DNA from 2 places in the Pseudoduganella dura genome. Region 1 is predicted to be linked to the other one. Evidence: riboswitches for the same ligand, from Rfam matches in the RefSeq annotation. Region 1 holds a riboswitch; the other holds the start of a gene.

Evidence for each region. Region 1 has a riboswitch for manganese ahead of GJV26_RS02765 (manganese efflux pump MntP). Riboswitches for the same ligand answer to the same signal wherever they lie in the genome.
Region 2: another riboswitch for manganese. It lies ahead of GJV26_RS11835 (TMEM165/GDT1 family protein); the one in region 1 lies ahead of GJV26_RS02765 (manganese efflux pump MntP).

The regions. Positions count from the first base shown of each region.
Region 1 covers NZ_WNWM01000002.1:593,221-603,874, reverse strand. The annotation lists gene GJV26_RS02795 (phytoene desaturase) at 1-771, opposite strand, end outside; gene crtY (lycopene beta-cyclase CrtY) at 768-1,943, opposite strand; gene GJV26_RS02785 (glycosyltransferase) at 1,957-3,249, opposite strand; gene GJV26_RS02780 (polyprenyl synthetase family protein) at 3,270-4,226, opposite strand; gene GJV26_RS30525 (methyl-accepting chemotaxis protein) at 4,403-5,986, opposite strand; gene GJV26_RS02770 (glycoside hydrolase family 43 protein) at 6,223-7,272, shown strand; yybP-ykoY riboswitch at 7,313-7,483, shown strand; gene GJV26_RS02765 (manganese efflux pump MntP) at 7,493-8,065, shown strand; gene corA (magnesium/cobalt transporter CorA) at 8,152-9,120, shown strand; gene arsH (arsenical resistance protein ArsH) at 9,124-9,840, opposite strand; gene arsC (arsenate reductase (glutaredoxin)) at 9,833-10,261, opposite strand; gene GJV26_RS02745 (arsenic transporter) at 10,270-10,654, opposite strand, start outside.
Region 2 covers NZ_WNWM01000002.1:2,701,086-2,711,739, reverse strand. The annotation lists gene GJV26_RS11840 (glycoside hydrolase family 94 protein) at 1-7,595, shown strand, start outside; gene GJV26_RS11835 (TMEM165/GDT1 family protein) at 7,725-8,300, opposite strand; yybP-ykoY riboswitch at 8,393-8,551, opposite strand; gene GJV26_RS11830 (M1 family metallopeptidase) at 8,668-10,515, shown strand; gene GJV26_RS11825 (serine hydrolase) at 10,527-10,654, shown strand, end outside.

The DNA.
Region 1 (10,654 bases):
GGCGCGGGCGCCCTGTGTTTCGATGCGCGCCACCGGTGCATTCAGCTCGATCCGGCCGCCGATATCCTCGAACAATCGCACGAGAGCCTTCACCAGCGCGCCCGTGCCGCCGCGCGGGAACCACACGCCCCAGCGCCGTTCCAGCGCGTGGATCAGCGTGTAGATCGACGACGTGGCGAACGGGTTGCCGCCCACCAGCAGCGAATGGAACGAGAACGCCTGGCGCAGGTGCTCGTCCTGGATGAAGCGCGAGACCAGGCTGTAGACGCTGCGCCAGGCCTGCAGCTTGGCCAGTGCCGGGCCGGCCTGGATCATGTCGCGGAACGACAGGAACGGCACGGCGCCCAGCTTCACGTAGCCTTCCTCGAACACCGCCTTCGAATACGCCAGGAATTTCCGGTAGCCCTGCACGTCGGCCGGGTTGCGCGCGTGGATCTGGCGGTCGAGCGCTTCCTGGTCGTTGACGTAGTCGAACTGGCTGCCGTCTTCCCAGCACAGCCGGTAGAACGGCGCCACCGGCAGCATGTCCACATAGTCGGCCATGCGCTTGCCGGCCACGGCGAACAGTTCTTCCAGCGCGGAAGGGTCGGTGATCACGGTGGGGCCGGCATCGAACACGAAGCCCTGGTCTTCGTAGACATAGGCGCGGCCGCCCGGCTTGTCGCGTTTTTCCAGCAGCGTGGTCTGCACGCCGCTGGCCTGCAGGCGGATCGCCAGCGCCAGGCCGCCGAATCCGGCACCGATGACCACGGCGGTTTTTGCTTCGTTCATTCGCATTTCCTGATTTGACGGGGGTGAGTCTGGCAGGCGGCGGCAAGCGCCGCGCGCACGGGTACGGGGGGCTTGCCGGCCACCAGGCGGGCCTTGTCGGCCAGCCCGAGGCGGCCGGCATAGAAGCGCGCGATCAGCGGCGCCGGCAGCCGGTAGAAACGCTGCATCACGCGCCAGCGGTCGTCCGGCCGACCGGCCAGGAACAGCATGCGGTTGAGCAGCCGGAAGAAGCGCTGGCCGCGCCACGCCTCGCCCGCTTCGGCGCGGATGGCGGCCCGCAGCGCCGGTGCGCGCAGGTCGGGCAGGGCGGCGATGCGGTCGGCCAGGCGCACGGCGTGCGGCAGCGAGTAGCCGGTGGTCGGATGGAACAGGCCGGCGCGCAGGCCGGCGCAGGGCTGCGCGCCGAGTTCGTCCCAGAACCGGTCGAAGTCGCCGGCCAGCACGATCGGCAGCGAGCCGTGTTCCTCGCGCAGCACTTCGGCGATCCGCCAGCCGCGCGAGCGGGCGTAGTCGGCGATGTTGTCGCGCAGCCGGTCCGGGTCCCAGCCGGGGCCGTCGACATAGTGCGTGTCCTCGATCAGCACGCGGTCGGGGCCGAACGGCAGCAGGTACACGAAGCGGTAGCCGCCTTGCTGCGCCACGCGGGCATCCATGATGACGGGGGCCGCCAGGCCATGCGGCGCCGCCAGCCTGACTTCCCGTCCGAGGAAGGTCTGGTAGCCCAGCGCGAGTTCGGCGCTGGCGGCCGGGCCGGTGCCGTCGATTACGGCGCCGGCGTGCAGCGTCGAACCGCCGGCCAGCCGCACCGAGGTCGGCGTCATGGCCTCGATGCGCGCATTCACTTGCAGGGCGGGGCCGAGGTCGCGCTCGATCACGTCGGCAAACCGGTCCGACGCCACGCTGGCGTAGCCGCCTTCCAGCGTGCGCGAAAAGCCGGGAAACGCGACGTCATAGCGGGGCCAGCTGTGCGACACGAGCGGGGCGATCCACGCGCGCTGCGCCGCATCGAGGTCGCTGTCGTGGAACGACCAGGTGTGGTTGCCGCCGATGCGCCCGTCCCGTTCCAGCAGCAGGATGCGCAGGTCCGGACGCAGCGCGAGCAGGCGCCAGGCGACCAGGCCGTTGGCCAGGCCGCCGCCGGCCAGGATCACATCATACGGCGCCGTGGTCATGCCGACATGTCCCTCATGCCGTCGCGCCGGCCGGCAGATCCGCGCGCAGGCGCAGCGCCTGTTCGACGATGTCGGCGGCCCGTTCGGTCCCGCCGGCGCCGGCCACCGCGCCGGCCAGCGTGTCGAGCCGCGCCGCGAACGCAGGTTCCGTCAACAGCCGCTCCAGCTGCGCGGCCAGCCCGCGCGGCCCGGCGAAACGGGCGGAGGCGCGCAGCCCGATGCCGGCATGGCAGATGCGCGCGGCCGCGCCGGGCTGGTCGAAGGCGATCGGCAGCGCGAGAATCGGCGTGCGGGCGGCGATCGCGTCCATCACCGTGTTCAGGCCGGCGTGCGATACCACCGCGTCGGCGCGGGCCAGCGCCGCCCCCTGGTCCGCGAAATCGCATACCCACGTGGCGCCGTCCTTTTCGAGCGCGCCCGCCTGGCTCGCCGTGAGGCCGCCGCAATGCGCCACGAGCAGTTGCGCGTCGAGCATGCGGCACGCCCGGGCGATGCGCCGGAACAGGCCGAACCGCTGGCCCTGCAGCGTGCCCAGCGAGGCGAACACGAACGGGCGGCCGGGCGCGATACGAGGCATCGGCGCACGGCGGGCGCCATGGGGTGCCGCGCTCCGCAGCGGCCCCACATGATGGAAATGCGCCGGCAGCGCGCGGCGCGGAAAATCGAACGCGGCCACCGTCTGGCTGACCTGCGCCAGCGGCGACAGGCACTCGTGCAGCATGCCGCGCGCGGGGATGCCGAACGCGCGGGCGCGCTCCTCGATGACACGGCGGTGCGGCGCCATCAGCCAGTCGTAGACCAGGGTACTGCCTTCGGCCATGCGCAGCGAACGTTCGTCGTCGCCCCACGCGAACGGCATGACCGGCAGCGGCAGGCCGGCTTCGCGGTTGACGGGCAGCGCGCAGGCCACCGAGACGAACGGCATGCCCATCCCTTCGGCCACCAGGCCGGCGGCCGCTTCCATCTGGTCGCCGAGCAGCGCGTCGATGCGCAGCGCGTCGAGGGCGGCGGGCAGTTCGCGGCACAGCATGTCGGTGGCCTGGGCCATGTCGAGGATCACGCGGCGCAGTCCCAGCGGGCCGCCGGGGTTGGCGGCGCGCCGCAACGATTGCGCGAGCGAGCCGGCCGGATGGCTGGCCGCGCCGACGGCATGGAAGCCGATCCGTTCATCCGTTACAAAGGCGCGCGCATCCGGGCGGTGCAGGAACGTGACGCGGTGGCCACGTTCGGCCAGCGCCGCGGCGAGCGCGCCCAGCGCGCTGAAATGGCTGGGAAACGCGGGCGCCACCACGCCGAAATGTGCCATGCGATGCGCCCCCGCCAGCGCTAGACGAACTGCGCGCCGAGCTGCGCGGCCGGGCGCGGCGCGATGGCGGGCACGATCTGCGGGGCCGGGGATGCCTGCGCCAGCAGCTGCGCCATGTAGGCATGCGTATGCCCGCCGGGGCCCAGCGCATCGCCCAGGTGGCGTTCCGCCTGCTGCACGTAGGCGCCCATGCGGCGGCGCGCCTCGGCCGGGCCGAGCGTGTTGACCAGCGTTGCCTTGCCGATATCCTTGCCGGTGTCCTTGCCGGTGATGGCGCTGTCGCCGCCGTCGGCGAAATCGTCGCGGATCTGGAACGCGTGGCCTGCGGCCATCGCGAAGGCGCGCAGCGATTGCGTCACCGCGTCGCTTGCCTGTGCCAGCACGGCCGCCATTTCCACGGCGACGCCGAGCAGCACGCCGGTCTTCAGTTCATTGGTGGTGGTGATTTCGTCGGCCGAGCGCTGGCCGTTGCCGCGCAGGTCCTGGAACTGGCCGCGCGCCAGCCCCTGCGCGCCGATGGTTTCGCTCAGGGTACAGACCAGGCGCGAACGCGTGGCCGGTGCCAGGTGCTGGGCGGACGAGACGACGCAGAAGGCGCGGCTGAGCAGCGCGATCGACGCCAGGATGGCGACATCCTCGCCGAACTGCACGTGCACGGCGGGCTTGCCGCGCCGCAGCCGCGCATTGTCCATGCACGGCATGTCGTCCAGGATCAGCGACGAGGCATGCACCAGTTCGACCGCGCAGGCCACGTCGAGCACGTCGGGCGATGTCACGCCGAGGTCGCGGGCGACCAGCATCACCAGCAGCGGGCGCATGCGCTTGCCGCTGCCGAGCGCGCCGGCGCGCATCGCCGCGGCCAGCGGGTCCACGCTGTCGCCGAGCAGCTGCGCGATGCGGCTGTCCACCGCCTGCCGCAGGGCGATCGTGTCCGCTTGCTTCTCGTGGAAGCCATTGAACTGCCGGGTTTGTACCATGCGCAATCCTTCCGCCGAGTCGGCATGCTGAAAACTGATAAGGTCAGGCCATGATACCTAAAAGTACCTGAAAACTTGTCTGGGCTTCAACAGTGCGGAAGAAGAAATTGTGAATTCAATGCTGCATGGCGGGTCAACTCCTGGTCAAAGCGTGAATTTGCGGGTCGATTCCGGGACTATGCCGTCAAGCGAGCTGGCAGGCGTGTTGCCGGGGTGCCGTTGCCCAGCGAGAACCGGTCTACTGTCGCCAGCAATTCCTGCGTCCGGCCCTGCAGCGCTTCGGCGCTGCGCGAGGCCTGCTCGACCAGCGTGGCGTTCTGCTGCGTCACCTGGTCCATCGCGATCACGGCCTGGTTGACCTGGTCGATGCCTTCGCTCTGCTCGCGGCTGGTGTTGCCGATCTCGGTCATCAACGTGGACACCCGTTCGATCTCGGCCAGCACAGCATCCATCGTGCGGCCGGCCTGGCCCGCATACTTGTTGCCGGCGGCGACCTTCTCGGCGGACTCTTCGATCAGCCCCTTGATTTCCCGCGCGGCGGCGGCCGAACGCTGCGCCAGCTGGCGCACTTCGCTCGCCACCACGGCGAAGCCGCGGCCCTGTTCGCCCGCCCGCGCCGCCTCCACGGCGGCGTTCAGCGCCAGGATGTTGGTCTGGAAGGCGATGCCGTCGATCACGCCCGTGATATCGCCAATGCGGCGCGACGATTCGGTGATGTCCGCCATCCGCTGCACCACCTGCGCCACTTCGGCGCCGCCCTGCGCGGCCACGGTGGCCGCGGTGCGGGCGATGCTGCTCGCCTGCTGGGCGTTGTCCGCGCTCTGGCGCACGGTGCTGGTCAGCTCTTCCATCGACGATGCCGTTTCCTCCAGCGAGCTGGCCTGTTCCTCGGTGCGGCCGGACAGGTCCAGCGAGCTGCCGGCGATCTCGCCGGCCGAGCCGGAAATCGACTCGGCGCTGGCACGCACCTCGCGCACGATGCCGCCGAGGTTGTCGTTCATCGTGGCCAGCGCGCGCAGCAGCTGGCCCGTTTCATCGTTCCCGCCGGCCACGATGCGGCCCGACAGGTCGCCCGCCGCGATCGTGTTGGCAATTTCGACCGCATGGCGCAACGGCACGGTGATGCTGCGCCGGAGCCAGTGTGCCATCGCCGCCGCCAGGACAATGCCGGCGCCAGCCAGCAGCAGGGTCAGCCGGCGGCCGCTGGCATACGTCTGCTCGGCCTGCACGGCGCTTTTTTCCATCAGCTCGCCGCCCAGGCGGTTCATGTTGTGGACCAGTTCCATGTAGCCCGAGTGGCTGCCGGCGAGGGCGCCCAGCAGCAGCGCCGTGGCTTCCGGCTTGTTGCCGGCATCGAGCAGCGCCAGGAACCGCGCCTGGTCGGCCTCGTATTTTTCCTTGGCCGCCATCACCGCCTTCATGCCGGCGCGGCCCTTGTCCGTGGTGATGCGCGCCTCGAATTCGCGCAGCGTGGCCGTCACGTCCGCATCCCGTTCCTTCAGGCGGGCGCGCTCGGCCTGCAGCTGCGCCGGGTCCGCCGCGATCAGCAGGCTGCGCATCGTGCTGGCCGCCTCCTGGATGCCGTCCAGCGCGCGCGTGCCCAGCACCACCTTGGCATAGCGGTCCCGGACGACCAGTTCGGTATCGTCGTGGAGCGAGGATTGACGGGAAATGCTGAGCAGCGTGATGCCCGCCAGGATCAGCATGACGATGCCGAAGGCCAGGGTCAGGCGGGTGCCGATGGAGGTGCGGATGATCATGACGGTGATGGGCGGTAATGCCTTGTGGAAATATCTCCAAGTCTACCGTCATTCATGGGAGAAGCGATGCTTTTGGCCGAACGGGTGTTGCGTTCTCGCCTCGACAGAATGTTCACGATCGCCGGTGGTTTCATTGCGATACCGCTTCCGGCATCGCAGCACGCCGAAGTGTGATTGCGGGGCAGGCCAAGGCAATGGCACACTCGCGGCGAACCAACTTGCCACCGCTCCCATCCATGAATCTGCCCGTAAAATTACCCGTCAAGCGGTGCACGCTGCTGTCCAGCACCGCGCTGGCCGCCGCTCTCCTGTGTTCCTGCGCCGCGTTCGCCCAGGCCGGGTTCGACAATCCGCTGGTGCGGCAGCGCGCCGACCCGCACGCGAGCCTGCACGCGGACGGCTATTACTACTTCACGGCGACCGTGCCCGAATACGACCGCATCGAACTGCGCCGGGCGCGCAGCCTGGACGGCATCGGCAAGGGCGAAAGCAGGGTCGTCTGGCGCAAGCACGCCGCCGGGCCGATGAGCTTCCACATCTGGGCGCCGGAGCTGCACCATATCGACGGCAGGTGGTACCTGTACTTCACGGCGGGCCGCGCCGACGCGCCGCTGGATATCCGCCTGTATGTGCTGGAAAACGCCGCCGCCAACCCGCTGGAAGGGCAGTGGATCGAGCGCGGCCAGCTCAGGACCGGCTGGGAATCGTTCTCGCTCGACGCCACCACGTTCGCGCTGGACGGCCAGCGCTACCTGCTGTGGACACAGCGCCCGCCCACGGCCGACAAGCACCTGACCGCCGTGTACATCGCGAAGATGGATACCCCGCTGTCGATCGCCGGACCGGCGACCCTGCTCACGCAGCCGCAGTACCCGTGGGAGAAGGTGAAGTTCGATGTCAACGAGGCGCCCGCCGTGCTGGTGAAGAATGGCCGCGTGTTCATGACCTATTCGGCCAGCGCCACCGATGCCAGCTACGCGCTGGGCATGCTGACGGCGCGCGCGGATGCGAACCTGCTCGATGCCCGCTCGTGGACCAAGTCGCCGGAACCCGTGTTCGCGAGCAGCCGGCGCACCGGCCAGTTCGGACCCGGGCACAATTCGTTCACGACCTCGCCGGACGGCAGGACCGATATCCTGGTGTACCACGCCCGCGATGTCGAGCAGGTGCCCGGCGACTCGCTGCAGGACCCGAACCGGCACACGCGGGCCCAGGCCATCGGCTGGAAGGCGGACGGCACGCCGGACTTCGGCGAGCCGGTCGCGGACCGGCCGGCCGCGCGCTGAGGCGGGCATGCGCATCTCGCGCATGCCCGGCGATACGGTTACAATGCGCAGGCACTTTGGGGAGTAGCCTGCTCTCGTTTTCCCGAGAGCGTCCGCGTCAACATGCCCGGCCCCTGGCCGTGGTGCGGACAGCCAGCCCGGTTGGCAAGACCAATGGCGTATCGCGTGCTCAGTCGGGCCGCGCGGTATGTCGTTCGCATGCCCGACCGGAAAGCAACGCATGAATTTCGCCGCAACCGCCGCCCTGTCGCTCGCCATGGCCACCGACGCATTCGCCGTCGCCATCGGCAAGGGCGCCGCCCTGCAAAAACCCAGCCTGCGCGCGGCGCTGCGCATCGGCCTGATCTTCGGCGTCGTGGAAGGCCTGACGCCGATCGCCGGCTGGGCGCTGGGCCAGGTGGCGGCGCCGTATGTCGAGGCGTGGGATCACTGGATCGCCTTCTTGCTGCTGGGGGGCCTCGGCGTGCGGATGATCGTGGCCAGCCTCGGCGCCACCGACGACGATGATAACGACGGCGGCCGGCCCGACAACGGCTCGTTCTGGCTGCTGGTGGTGACCGGCTTCGCCACCAGCATCGATGCGATGATCGTCGGCGTGGGCCTGGCTTTCATGGACGCCAATATCTGGCTGACCGCGGCGGCGATCGGCACCTGCACCTTCGTCATGGTCACCCTCGGCATCATGCTGGGGCGGGCGGTGGGCGCGGTGGTGGGGCGCCGCGCCGAACTCGTTGGCGGGTTCGTGCTCATCGCCATCGGCGCAACGATCCTGTACGGGCATACCGTCGGCTAGCGCCGGTGCGCGGGGTTTTTGCCCGGTACTGCAGGCTGTAATGTAAGCTCCCGCATCGATTCACCATTCTCACCGCAATTTCATTCATGCTGATCAACTGTGTCGCCTACCAGGAAGGCAAGAAACTCACCGATGTCCCGGTCGTGGACATCAGCGAATACCTGATACAACCCGATGCCTTCGTGTGGGTCGCGCTGCGCGATCCGGACGTGGACGAAATCGCCGTCATGCAGGACGAATTCAGCCTGCACGAACTGGCCATCGAGGATGCCGCGCGCGGCCACCAGCGGCCCAAGATGGAGGAATACGGCGAGAGCATCTTCGTCGTCGTCCACATCGTCGAAATCGACGGCGACGAACTGAGCGTCGGCCAGCTGGCCGTGTTCGCGGGGCCGAACTACGTGCTGTCGGTGCGGCGCGATTCGAGCCAGGATTTCCTGGGCGTGCGGGCCCGCGCCGAGCGCGAGCCGCACCAGCTGGGCAAGGGCGCGGGCTTCGTGCTGTATGCGCTGGTCGATGCCGTGGTCGACCGCTATTTCCCGATCGTCGACATGCTCGAATCCGACCTCGAATCGATCGAGGACCAGATCTTCAGCCAGAAGGACGAGCAGCGCGCCAACATCGAGCGGCTGTACGCGCTGAAGCGCAAGGCGCTGGTGCTGCGCCACGCGGTAATTCCGCTGCTTGATGCGATGGGGCGGCTGTATGGCGGCCGGGTGCCCGGCGTGGTGGTCGAAACCCAGGATTACTTCCGCGACGTGCACGATCACCTGTCCCGCATCGCCGGCCGGCTCGATGCCGTGCGCGACACGATCAACACCGCGATCCAGGTCACGCTGTCGATGGTGGCGATCGAGGAAAACGACATCAGCAAGAAGCTGGCGTCCTATGCCGCGATCTTCGCCGCGTTCACCGCGTTCGCCGGCGTGTGGGGCATGAATTTCGAGTTCATGCCCGAGCTGAAATGGAAGTACGGCTATCCGTTCGCGCTGCTGACGATGGGCTGCGTCAGCGGCTACCTGTACTGGCGCTTCAAGAAGGCCGGGTGGTTGTAAGGATCAGATTTTTTCGATCTGCCGGTCGATCGCCTTCATCGCCCGTTCGCTGCGTTCGCTGTACCGGTCCGTCAGGTACCCGGTACGGCCCCGCATCAGCAGCGTGATCTTGAACAGCTCCTCCATCACATCCACCACGCGGTCGTAGTAGGCCGACGGCCGCATGCGGCCGTCGTCGTCGAACTCCTTGTAGGCCATCGGCACCGACGACTGGTTCGGTATCGTGAACATGCGCATCCAGCGGCCCAGCAGGCGCAGCGTGTTGACGACGTTGAACGACTGCGAGCCGCCGCACACCTGCATCACCGCCAGCGTGCGGCCCTGGCTCGGGCGCAGCGCGCCCTGTTCCAGCGGGATCCAGTCGATCTGGTTTTTCATCACGGCCGTGACGGCGCCGTGCCGCTCCGGGCTGCACCACACGTGTCCCTCGGACCACAGGCACAGCTCGCGCAGTTCCACCACTTTCGGATGGTCTTCCGGCACGCTGCCGGCCATCGGCAGTTCGGTCGGATCGAAGATTTTCACCTCGCCGCCGAAATGTTCGAGGATGCGCGCCGCTTCTTCGATCAACAGGCGGCTGAACGAGCGCTCGCGCAGCGACCCGTACAGCAGCAGGAAGCGGGGCGGGTGGTCCATGCCGCCCGCCGGTTCGAGCTTGTGCATGGCCGGCATGTCGAGCTGGGCGGCGCGCAGGTTGGGCAGGTTCGCGATCTTATCCATGGTCGATGCGCCGTCCCTGTTCGTCGATGACCTGTTCGCCGTCTTCCTTCGTGAACGCGCCGCGTTGCGGCGCCGGCAGGATGTCGAGCACCAGTTCGGACGGGCGGCACAGCCGCACGCCTTCGGGCGCCGCGACGAACGGACGGTTGATCAGGATCGGGTGGGCCAGCATCGCCTCGAGCAGCTGGCCGTCCGTCACGCCAGGATCGTCCAGGCCCAGTTCCAGGTAGGGCGTATCTTTCTGGCGGATCGCCTCCCGGACGGTCAGCCCCGCCTTTGCGATCAGTTCGGCCAGTGTCGCGCGTTCCGGCGGGTCCCGCAGGTATTCGATGACGACCGGCTCGATGCCGGCATTGCGGATCAGGGCCAGCGTGTTGCGGGACGTGCCGCAGGCGGGGTTGTGGTAGATGGTGACGCTCATGATGTCTCCTAAGCTAAGCGGATGGCCAGCGCGGCCAGGGTAACGAACAGCACCGGCAGCGTGAGCACGATGCCGGTGCGGAAGTAGTAGCCCCACGAAATGTGGATGCCTTTGCTGTCCAGAACGTGCAGCCACAGCAGCGTGGCCAGGCTGCCGATCGGCGTGATCTTCGGGCCCAGGTCGCTGCCGATCACGTTGGCATACACCATCGCCTCGCGCACCACGCCCTGGGTGGTCGTGGCATCGATCGACAGCGCGCCGATCAGAACGGTGGGCATGTTGTTCATGATGGACGACAGGATCGCCGTGATGAAGCCGGTGCCGAGCGCGGCGCCCCAGACGCCATGTTCGGCGCAGCGGTTCAGCAGGGTGGTCAGGTAATCGGTCAGCCCG
Region 2 (10,654 bases), 2.1 Mb from region 1:
AGGTGGCGGAAGCGGCGGTCGAACTGGCGCGCACCCATGGCGGCAGCGACGACCCGCGGCACGGGCACGTGGGCTTCTACCTGATCGACAAGGGTGTGCTGCTGCTGGAACAGAAGGTGGCCCGGCGCCGCACGCCGCGTGAGGCATTGCGCGCCACCGTGCGCGCCGCGCCGCTGACGTCGTACCTGGGCGCGATCGCCGCGCTGTCGGTGATCGCCACGGCGCTGATGGTCGAGCGCGCGGTGCGCGATGGCGTGGCGGGCTGGGAAATCGCCGTGCTGGCCATACTGGGCCTGATGGGCAGCAGCCAGCTGGCCCTGGCGCTGGTGAACTGGGTCGCCACGCTGGTCACCCACCCCAGTCCGCTGCCACGGATGGATTTCAAGGAAGGCATTCCGTCCGATGCGCGCGCCGCCGTGGTCGTGCCGTCGCTGTTCTACAGCGCCGACAACGTCGACGAATTATGCGAGCAGCTCGAAGTGCGCTTCCTCGCCAACCGCGATCCGAACCTGCATTTCTGCCTGTTGTCCGACTTTGCCGATGCGCAAAGCGAAACGCTGCCGACGGATGCGCCCCTGCTCGAACGGGCCAAGGCGCATATCGACGAGCTGAACCGCAAATACGGCCGCGACGAGAACAGGACGCCCTTCACGCTGCTGCACCGGCCCCGGCTGTGGAACCCGGCCGAGCACACGTGGATGGGCCATGAACGCAAGCGCGGCAAGCTGGCCGACCTGAACCGCTTCCTGCGCGGCGGCGCGCGCGACCGCTTCGTGCTCGTCGCCGGCGAAAGCGGCCAGCTGCTGACGGTGAAATACGTGATTACGCTGGACGCGGACACACAGCTGGCGCGCGACTCGGCGCGCCAGTTCATCGCCACGATGCGGCACCCGCTGAACCAGCCCAGGATCGATCCGCGCACCAACCGCGTGGTCTCCGGCTACGGCATCCTGCAGCCGCGCGTGGCCGTCAGCCTGCCCAGCCCGAATGCTTCGCGGTACGAACGGCTGTGCGGCGGCGAGCCGGGCATCGATCCCTATACGCGCACCGTATCCGACGTCTACCAGGACGTGTTCGCCGAGGGATCGTTCATCGGCAAGGGCATCTACGACCTGGACGTGTTCGAGCGGACACTGGGCGAACGCTTCCCGGAAAACCGCATCCTGTCGCACGACCTGCTGGAGGGCTGCTACCTGCGGGCCGGACTGCTGTCCGATGCCCAGCTGTACGAGCAGTATCCGCAGCGCTACCGCGAGGATGTGAGCCGCCGCCACCGCTGGATCCGCGGCGACTGGCAACTGGCCGGGTGGCTGTTCGGCCGGGTACCGACGGCCACCGGCGCGCGTGAAAAGAATCCGCTGTCGCCGCTGTCGCGCTGGAAGCTGTTCGACAACCTGCGCCGCAGCCTGGTGGCGCCGGCACTGACGCTGTCGCTGCTGTTCGCCTTCGCCGTGCTGCCGCACCCGTGGTTCTATACCAGCATGGTGCTGGCCATCATCTTCGTGCCGGCCATCGCCGCCGCGCTGTACGACCTGGCGCACAAGTCGCCCGATACCCTGTGGCGGCAGCACCTGCCCAATTCGCTGCGCCGCAGCGCGCTGCACTTCGCGCACGGCGTCCTGTCGCTGGTATTCCTGCCGTACGAGGCCTACATCAGCCTCGATGCCGTCGCGCGCACCACGTGGCGCCTGCTGGTTTCGAAGAAGCACCTGCTGCAATGGCGCCCGTCGGCGCTGTCGCACGCGAACGGCGGGCTGGTCGCCAGCTGGCGGGCGATGTGGATGTCGCCCGTGCTGGCGCTGGCGGTCGGCGCCGGGCTGGCGCTGTGGCGCGTCAAGGCGTTCGAGGCCGCCGCCATTTTCCTGGTTGCCTGGCTGGTCGCCCCGGTGGTCGCATGGTGGATCAGCCGCCCGGTCGAGCGCCTGGCGGCGCAACTGACCGGCGACCAGCGCGAGTTCCTGCACGCGCTGGCGCGCAAGACCTGGGCATGGTTCGACGCCTTTGTGGGGCCGGACGACAACTGGCTGCCGCCGGATAACGTGCAGGAACATCCGGGTACCGTGATCGCGCACCGCACGTCGCCCACCAACATTGGCATGGCGCTGCTGGCCAATGTGAGCGCCTACGACTTCGGCTATGTGACACTGGCGCAAATGCTGCAGCGTACCCGCAACACGCTCGATTCGATGGCCGGACTGGAACGCTACCAGGGCCATTTCTATAACTGGTACGACACGCAATCGAAAAAGCCGCTGCATCCGATGTACGTGTCGGCCGTGGACAGCGGCAACCTGACCGGCCATTTGCTGACATTGCAGGCCGCGCTGCTGAACGCGGCGGACGATCCGGTCCTCGGGCCGCAGATCGGCACCGGCCTGGAAACCACGCTGCGCGTGCTGCAGGAGGCGGCCGCCGGGGTCGAAGGACTCGACACCGGGGCGCTGGCGGCGCTGCAGGAAGCCATCGCGCCGCAACAACCTTTGTATCCGTCCAATTTGCCGGAACTGCGCGCCTGGCTCGAGCGGGCCACCGCCGGCGCCGAGGCCTTTGCCGCGCAGCCTGCCCTGGCGGGAAGCGACACGGCGGCCACGGCGCGGATGTGGGCCGGCGCGCTGGCCGCGCAGTGCCGCACCGCGCTCGATGAACTCAATGCGCTGGCACCGTGGATTGCCGGCGGCACCGGCACGCTCCTCGATACCTCGTTGCTGAAGATCCCGACCCTGCGCGAACTGGCCGCCTATCCGCCGGCCGGCGCGCCGCTGTCCGACCTGGCGCCGGGCGAGCGCGAGCGCCGCGAACAGCTCGGTGTGCTGGTGGAGCAGGGCGCGGCCGTGGCGCGCGAACGCATCGGCACGATGCTGGCGCTGGCGGCACAGGCCCGCGACCTGGCGCACGTCGACTACGGCTTCCTGTACAACCGCACCACCAGGCTGCTGGCGATCGGCTACAACGTCAGCGAACGCCGGCTCGACGCCAGCTATTACGACCTGCTCGCCTCCGAATCGCGGCTGGCCAGCTACGTGGCCGTGGCGCAGGGCCAGCTGCCGCAGGAGCACTGGTTCGCGCTCGGCCGGCAGTTGTGCATCGTGCACGGCCAGCCGGTGCTGCTGTCGTGGAGCGGCTCGATGTTCGAGTACCTGATGCCGCTGCTGGTGATGCCGACCTATCCGGATACCCTGCTGGACCAGACCTACCATTCGGTGGTGGCGGCGCAGATCGAATACGGCCGGCAGCGCAATGTGCCGTGGGGCGTTTCGGAATCCGGTTACACCACGATGGACGCGGCGATGAACTACCAGTACCGCGCCTTCGGCGTGCCCGGCACTGGCATGAAGCGCGGCCTGGCTGACGACCTGGTGATTGCCCCCTATGCCTCGATGATGGCGCTGATGGTCGAGCCGGAGGCGGCGTGCCAGAACCTGCAGAAGATGGCCGGCCTCGGCTTCATGGGCCGCTATGGCTTCTACGAGGCGGTCGACTATACGCCGGCGCGGCTGCCGCGCGGCCAGGCGTTCGCGGTCGTCAAGTCTTTCATGGTGCACCACCAGGGCATGGGCCTGCTGTCGCTGTCCTACCTGCTGCACGACCGGCCGATGCAGCGCCGCTTCGAATCGGACCCGATGCTGCAGTCGGCGCTGCTGATGCTGCAGGAACGCAGCCCGCGCATCGGCGCGTTCTTCTCGAGCAGTTCCGAGCAGGCCGCGGCGGTGCGCTCCACGTCGCACGACCAGGCCGCGCCGGTGCGCGTGCTGACGCAGCCGAACACGCCGATACCGGAAGTGCAGCTGCTGTCGAACGGGCGCTACCACGTGATGGTCACCGCCGCCGGCGGCAGCTACAGCCGCTGGCGCGATCTCGCGGTAACGCGCTGGCGCGAGGACACCACGCGCGACAACTGGGGCCAGTTCTGCTACGTGCGCGACGAGGAAGGGCACTTCTGGTCGAACACCTACCAGCCCACGCTGGCCGAACCGGACCACTACGAAGTGATCTTCTCCGAAGGCCGCGCCGAGTTCCGGCGCAGCGACCGCGGCATCGACCTGTACACCGAAATCGTGGTCTCGCCGGAAGACGATATCGAGATGCGCCGGCTGCGCGTGACGAACAATTCGACACGGCCGCGCACGATCGAGCTGACCAGCTTTGCCGAAGTGGTAATGGCGCCGGCCGCCGCCGACGCGGCGCACCCGGCATTTTCCAAGCTGTTCGTGCAGACCGAGATCATTCGCGACGAGAGCGCGATCCTGTGCACGCGCCGCCCGCGCGGCAAGGACGAGCAGCCACCCTTCATGCTGCACGTGATGACGGTGCACGATGCCGAAGTGGTCGAGGTGTCTTACGAAACGGACCGCGCGCACTTCATCGGCCGCGGCAACACCGTGCGGGCGCCGCGCGCGCTGGTCGAGCCGGGCCCGCTGGCCGGCGGCCACGGCTCCGTGCTGGACCCGGCGGTGGCGATCCGCTACCGCATCACGCTGCAGCCGGACCAGGTGGCCACGGTGGACATCGCCACCGGCATGACGGAAACGCGCGAAGCGGCGCGGCACCTGATCGACAAGTACCAGGACCGCCACATGGCCGACCGCGTGTTCGAGCTGGCCTGGACGCACAGCCAGGTCGTGCTGCGCCAGCTGAACGCCAGCGAGGCGGACGGCCAGCTCTACAGCCGCCTGGCGAACCACGTGATCTATCCGAACGCGGCGCTGCGCGCAGAGCCTTCGGTGCTGATCAGGAACGGGCGCGGCCAGTCCGGCCTGTGGCCGTACGCCATTTCCGGCGACCTGCCGATCGTGCTGCTGCAGGTGAAGGATTCGGCCAACATCGAAGTGGCGCGGCAGATGGTGCAGGCGCACTCGTACTGGCGCCTGAAGGGCCTGGTGGTCGACCTGGTGATCTGGTTCGAGGATACGTCCGGCTACCGCCAGGCGCTGTACGACCAGATCATCGGCATGATCGCTTCGGGCATCGATGCGCAGGCGATCGACCGCCCCGGCGGCATCTTCGTGCGGCCGCTGGAACAGATCTCGAGCGAAGACCGCATCCTGCTGCAGACCGTGGCCCGGGTGATCGTCAACGACGCGCGCGGCCCGCTGGCCGAGCAGATCAAGCGCTCCGGCCCGCCGGCGCTGCGCATGCCGCCGCTGCTGGCAGACAGCCGCGGCGAATACGACGATGCCGGCCCGGCGACGCACATCCCGCACGACCTGATCCTGTGGAACGGCTTCGGCGGCTTCACGCCGGACGGGCGCGAGTACGTGATCGTCACCGGCCATGGCCGCGTTACGCCGGCGCCGTGGTCGAACGTGCTGGCCAATGCGCAGTTCGGCAGCGTGATCTCGGAAAGCGGGCAGGCTTACACGTGGCACGAAAACGCCCATGAATTCCGGCTCACGCCATGGCACAACGACCCGGTCACCGATGCCAGCGGCGAGGCGTTCTACCTGCGCGACGAGAGCAGCGGCCACTTCTGGTCGCCGACCCCGCTGCCGGCACGCGGCAGCGGCGACTACGTGACGCGCCACGGCTTCGGCTACAGCACGTTCGAGCACACCGAGGCCGGCATCACGTCGGCGCTGACGACGTATGTGTCGACCGATGCGCCGGTACGCTACACGGTGCTGAAGGTGCGCAACGTGTCGCTGGTGCCGCGCAAGCTGTCGGCCACCGGCTATGTCGAATGGGTGCTGGGGGAAATGCGTTCGAAATCGGGCATGCACCTGGTGACGGAACAGGATGGCGTCAGCGGCGCCTTGTTCGCCCGCAACCCGTACAACACCGAGTTCTCCGGCCGGGTGGCGTTCTTCAATGTCGACGCGGCCACCCGCACGGTCACGACCGACCGCACCGAATTCCTGGGCCGCAATGGCACGCTGGCCAGCCCGGCCGCGCTGCGGCGGCAGCGGCTGTCGGGCAAGGTCGGTACCGGCCTGGACAGCTGCGGGGCGCTGCAGGTGCCGTTCGAGCTGTTGCCTGGCGAAGAGCGCGAACTCGTGTTCGTGCTCGGCATGGGCGGGCGCCGCAATGCCGATGCCAGCACGATGGTGCAGAAGCATGGCGGCGCGGGCGCCGCGCGGGAAGCACTGGCCGCGGTGCACGCGCACTGGCACGCCACGCTGGGCGCGGTGCAGATCGCCACGCCCGACCCGGCGCTGGACGTGATCGCCAACGGCTGGCTGATGTACCAGACCATCGCCTGCCGGCTGTGGGCACGCAGCGGCTATTACCAGTCCGGCGGCGCTTTCGGCTACCGCGACCAGCTGCAGGATGCGATGGCGATGGTGCATACCGAGCCGCAACTGCTGCGCGAGCACCTGGTGCTGTGCGCGGCGCACCAGTTCGCCGAGGGCGACGTGCAGCACTGGTGGCATCCGCCATCCGACCGTGGCGTGCGCACGCACTGCTCGGACGATTACCTGTGGCTGCCGCTGGCCACGGCCCGCTACGTGCAGGTGACCGGCGACATGGCGGTGCTCGACGAGCAGGCCCACTACCTCGATGGCCGCCCGGTCAAGCCGGACGAGGATTCGTATTACGACATGCCGGGCAAATCGCCGCAGGCCGGGCCGCTGTATGAACACTGCGTGCGCGCGATCCGCCACGGCCTGCGCTTCGGCGTGCACGGCCTGCCGCTGATCGGTTCCTGCGACTGGAACGACGGCATGGACAAGGTGGGTGCCGAAGGCAAGGGCGAAAGCGTGTGGCTGGCATGGTTCCTGATCGACGTGCTGCAGCAGTTCGCCGTGGTGGCGGGGCGGCGCGGCGATGCGGTCTTTGCCGATGAATGCCTGGAGGAAGCCAGGAAGCTGGCGGCCAATGTCGAACAGAACGCGTGGGACGGCCAGTGGTATCGCCGCGCCTACTTCGACGACGGCACCCCGCTCGGCTCGCACGAAAACGAGGAATGCCAGATCGACTCGATCTCGCAGAGCTGGGGCGTGCTGTCGGGCGCGGCCGATCCGGAACGCGTGAAGGGCGCGATGGCGCAGGTCGACGCGCGGCTGGTCAAGCGCGACTTCGGCCTGATCCAGCTGCTCGACCCGCCGTTCGACAAGGCCGACCCGAACCCCGGCTATATCCAGGGCTACGTGCCGGGCGTGCGCGAAAACGGCGGCCAGTACACGCACGCCGCGGTGTGGACCGTGATGGCGTTCGCCAGGATGGGCGATACCGCGAAGGCATGGGAGCTGATGCGGCTGATCAACCCGGTGCAGCACGCGTCCAGCGCGGAGAACGCCGCCATCTACAAGGTGGAGCCCTATGTGGTGACGGCCGACATCTACGCGGTGGAGCCGCACGTGGGGCGCGGCGGCTGGAGCTGGTATACGGGATCGTCCGGCTGGATGTACCGGCTGATCCTCGAATCGCTGCTGGGCGTGACGCGCAACGGCGACCGGCTGGCACTGGCGCCGCGGGTGCCGGACGAGTGGGACGGCTTCGCGCTGTCGTATCGCCATGGCTCGGCGAACTACATCATCCGGGTGACGCGGGGCGCGGCCGGGCTGGCTGTCGACGGCGTTGCGCAGGACGGCAACGAGATCGCGCTGGTCGACGACGGGCGCGAGCACGCCGTCGAACTGCGTTTGCCGCCGGCCTGATCAACCAACGGCAGGCGCAGGGGTCAGATCCCCTTTGGCGCCGGCGGCGGAGCTCGCCGCCAGCGCTGGCGGAGGTCTCACCCCGGGGCTACGCCGCTGGGGTAAGCGTGCGCCGGCATTGCCCAGGGTTTACAACCCCACGGCGGTGCCCGCGCCCATCAGCGTCGCCACCCCCAGCACCACGAAGATCACGGCGGCGATGCCGTGCACCAGCTTCAGGTTGACGGCGGTGGCGGCGCGCTTGCCGAGGTACACGGCGGGCACGTTGGCCAGCATCATGCCCAGCGTGGTGCCGACGACCACCGGGATCAGCGCATCGAAGCGGGCGGCCAGCGCCACGGTGGCGATCTGCGTCTTGTCGCCCATCTCGGCCAGGAAGAAGGCGACCAGCGTGGCGGTGAACACGCCATAGCGGCTGGCCGGGGTATCGTCCTCGTCGAGCTCGTCCGGCACCATGATCCAGGCGGCCATCGCGATGAAGCCCACGCCCAGGATCCAGCGCAGCGCGCCGGGGCCCAGCAGGTCGGTCAGCCAGGTGCCGACGGCGGCCGCGCAGAAGTGATTGACGACGGTGGCGACGAAGATGCCGCCGACGATCGGCAGCGGGCGCCGGAACTGGGCGGCGAGGACGAAGGCGAGCAGCTGGGTCTTGTCGCCGATTTCGGCGAGGGCGACGATGCCCGTGGAGACGAGGAAGGCTTCCATGTAGGTGGCTGGGGGCCGGATGTTAACCAAGGATCCATGGGCGGTCCCGGCCCCTTGGTGTATGCGGCCGCCCGTGGATCATTGGTCTCGCCAGGCCCGCGCCGATAGACAATCGCGCCGGCCACCTGCGCCACGGTCTGCGGACCGATTGTGTTGACGCAGGTTCTTCCCGCGCATGCCGCGATGGTGCCGCAATGGTGCGGACGCCGTGCGATGCGCGGGGAAGGAGGCTACTCCCCAAAGAACGGGCGCCATGATAGCAGAGTCGGTGCCGGGGCAGGGCGGAAATGCCATGCCATATGCTATTCTGCACCGCGCCCGCACCGGCGATCCCGGTGCCAGCTTGATGAAAATTTAAAGGAAGCACATGCGAAAACCTTCTCTGCGCCTGGCGATATCCGCCGCGCTGGCACTGCTCGCAACGAGCGCCCACGCCCAGGATCCGCTCAGCTACGCACGCTACAACGAGGTGCGCACCACGGACCTGTACCTCGACCTGAAGGCGGACTTCGGCCGCAAGACGCTTTCCGGCTACGCCGAGCTGACGCTGAACTGGCTGGACAAGAACGTGCGCACGCTGGTGCTCGACACGCGCCAGCTGTCGATCGCGCGCGTGCAGGTGCAGAACGACGATGGCCGCTGGGCGCCGGCCTCGTACATGCTCGATCGCGCCGATCCGAAGAAGGGCCAGGCGCTGCGCATCTCGCTGCGCAGCCAGCCGAAGAAGGTGCGTGTGTACTACCGCACCGCAGCCACCGCCGGTGCGCTGCAGTGGCTGACGCCGGTGCAGACGCTGTCCGGCAAGCGGCCGTTCATGTTCAGCCAGTCGCAGGCGATCGAGGCCCGCTCGTGGGCGCCGGTGCAGGATACGCCGGCCGTGCGCTTCACCTACAGCGCGCGCATCGAGGCGCCGGCCGGCATGCGCGTGGTGATGAGCGCCGAGAACGATCCGCAATCCACCGGTGCCGGCGGCTGGAAGTTCCGCATGCCGCAGCCGGTACCGTCCTACCTGCTGGCGATCGCCATCGGCGAGATCGATGTGCGCAGCGTCGGCCCGCGTTCGGCCGTGTATGCGGAACCCGGCCGCATCGAGGCGGCCGCGTTCGAGCTGGCCGATACCGAGAAAATGATCGCCGCCGCCGAATCGCTGTATGGCCCTTACCGGTGGGGGCGCTACGACATGATCGTGCTGCCGCCGTCGTTCCCGATCGGCGGCATGGAAAACCCGCGGATGACGTTCCTGACGCCGACGATGATCGCCGGCGACCGCAGCCTGAACGACCTGATCGCGCACGAACTGGCGCATTCGTGGTCCGGCAACCTCGTCACCAACGCCTCGTGGAAGCACTGGTGGCTCAACGAAGGTTTCACCACCTACGTGACGACGCGGATCATCGAGATCCTCTACGGCGCCGAGGCCGCCGAGATGAACCTGCAGGTGGAGCAGGAAGAAGCGCTGGCTTCGCTGAAGGATATTCCGGCGGCGAAGCAGGCCCTGCTCACGCGTGACCCGGACGTCAACCCGGACACGTACACCGACGAAGCACTCGCCTACCCGAAAGGCGCGTGGTTCCTGCGCACGCTCGAGCAGCGCGCCGGCCGCGAAGTGTTCGATCCGTTCCTGCGCGGCTGGTTCGACCAGCATGCGTTCCAGTCCGCCACCACCGAGCAGTTCCTGGCCTACCTGCGCGCCAACCTGCTGGACAAGCATCCGGAGGTAATGACGCAGGCGGAACTCGACGAATGGCTGTATGGCGCCGGCATTCCGGCCGCCGCGCAGCGCGTGGTGTCGCAGCGCTTCCAGGCCGTGGATGCCCAGCGCGCCACGTGGCTGAAAGGCGAACAGGCGACGGCCGACCTGACGGCGCGCAGCTGGGGCGCCGCCGAGTGGATGCACTTCCTGAACGACATCGACAACAAGGCCAGCGCCGCCCAGTTGCGCGAGCTCGACCAGACGTTCGCGCTGAAGACCAGCAAGAACAACGAGATTGCCTACCGCTTCTACCTGGCATCCGTGCATGCCGGTTACAACGTGCGCGACCAGCTCGAGACGTTCCTGATGAGCGTGGGCCGCCAGAAGTTCGTGGTGCCGCTGTACGCCGCGCTGCTGAAGAACCCGCAGGATGCGGCCTGGGCCAGGGGCGTGTTCGCCAAGGCGCGCGCGCGTTATCACCCCGAAACGCAGAAGTCGGTCGACAAGCTGCTGAAGAAATGACTGGAGCCCCGATGTTCGTGAAACAAACCATTTGCGCACTGGTGCTGGGCGCCTGCGCGTTTTCCGGCGCGCCGGCGCTGGCTTTCGCTGCCGGCGCCGCTGCCGTGGCGGCCGCGCCGGCGCCTGCCTTCGACCTGGC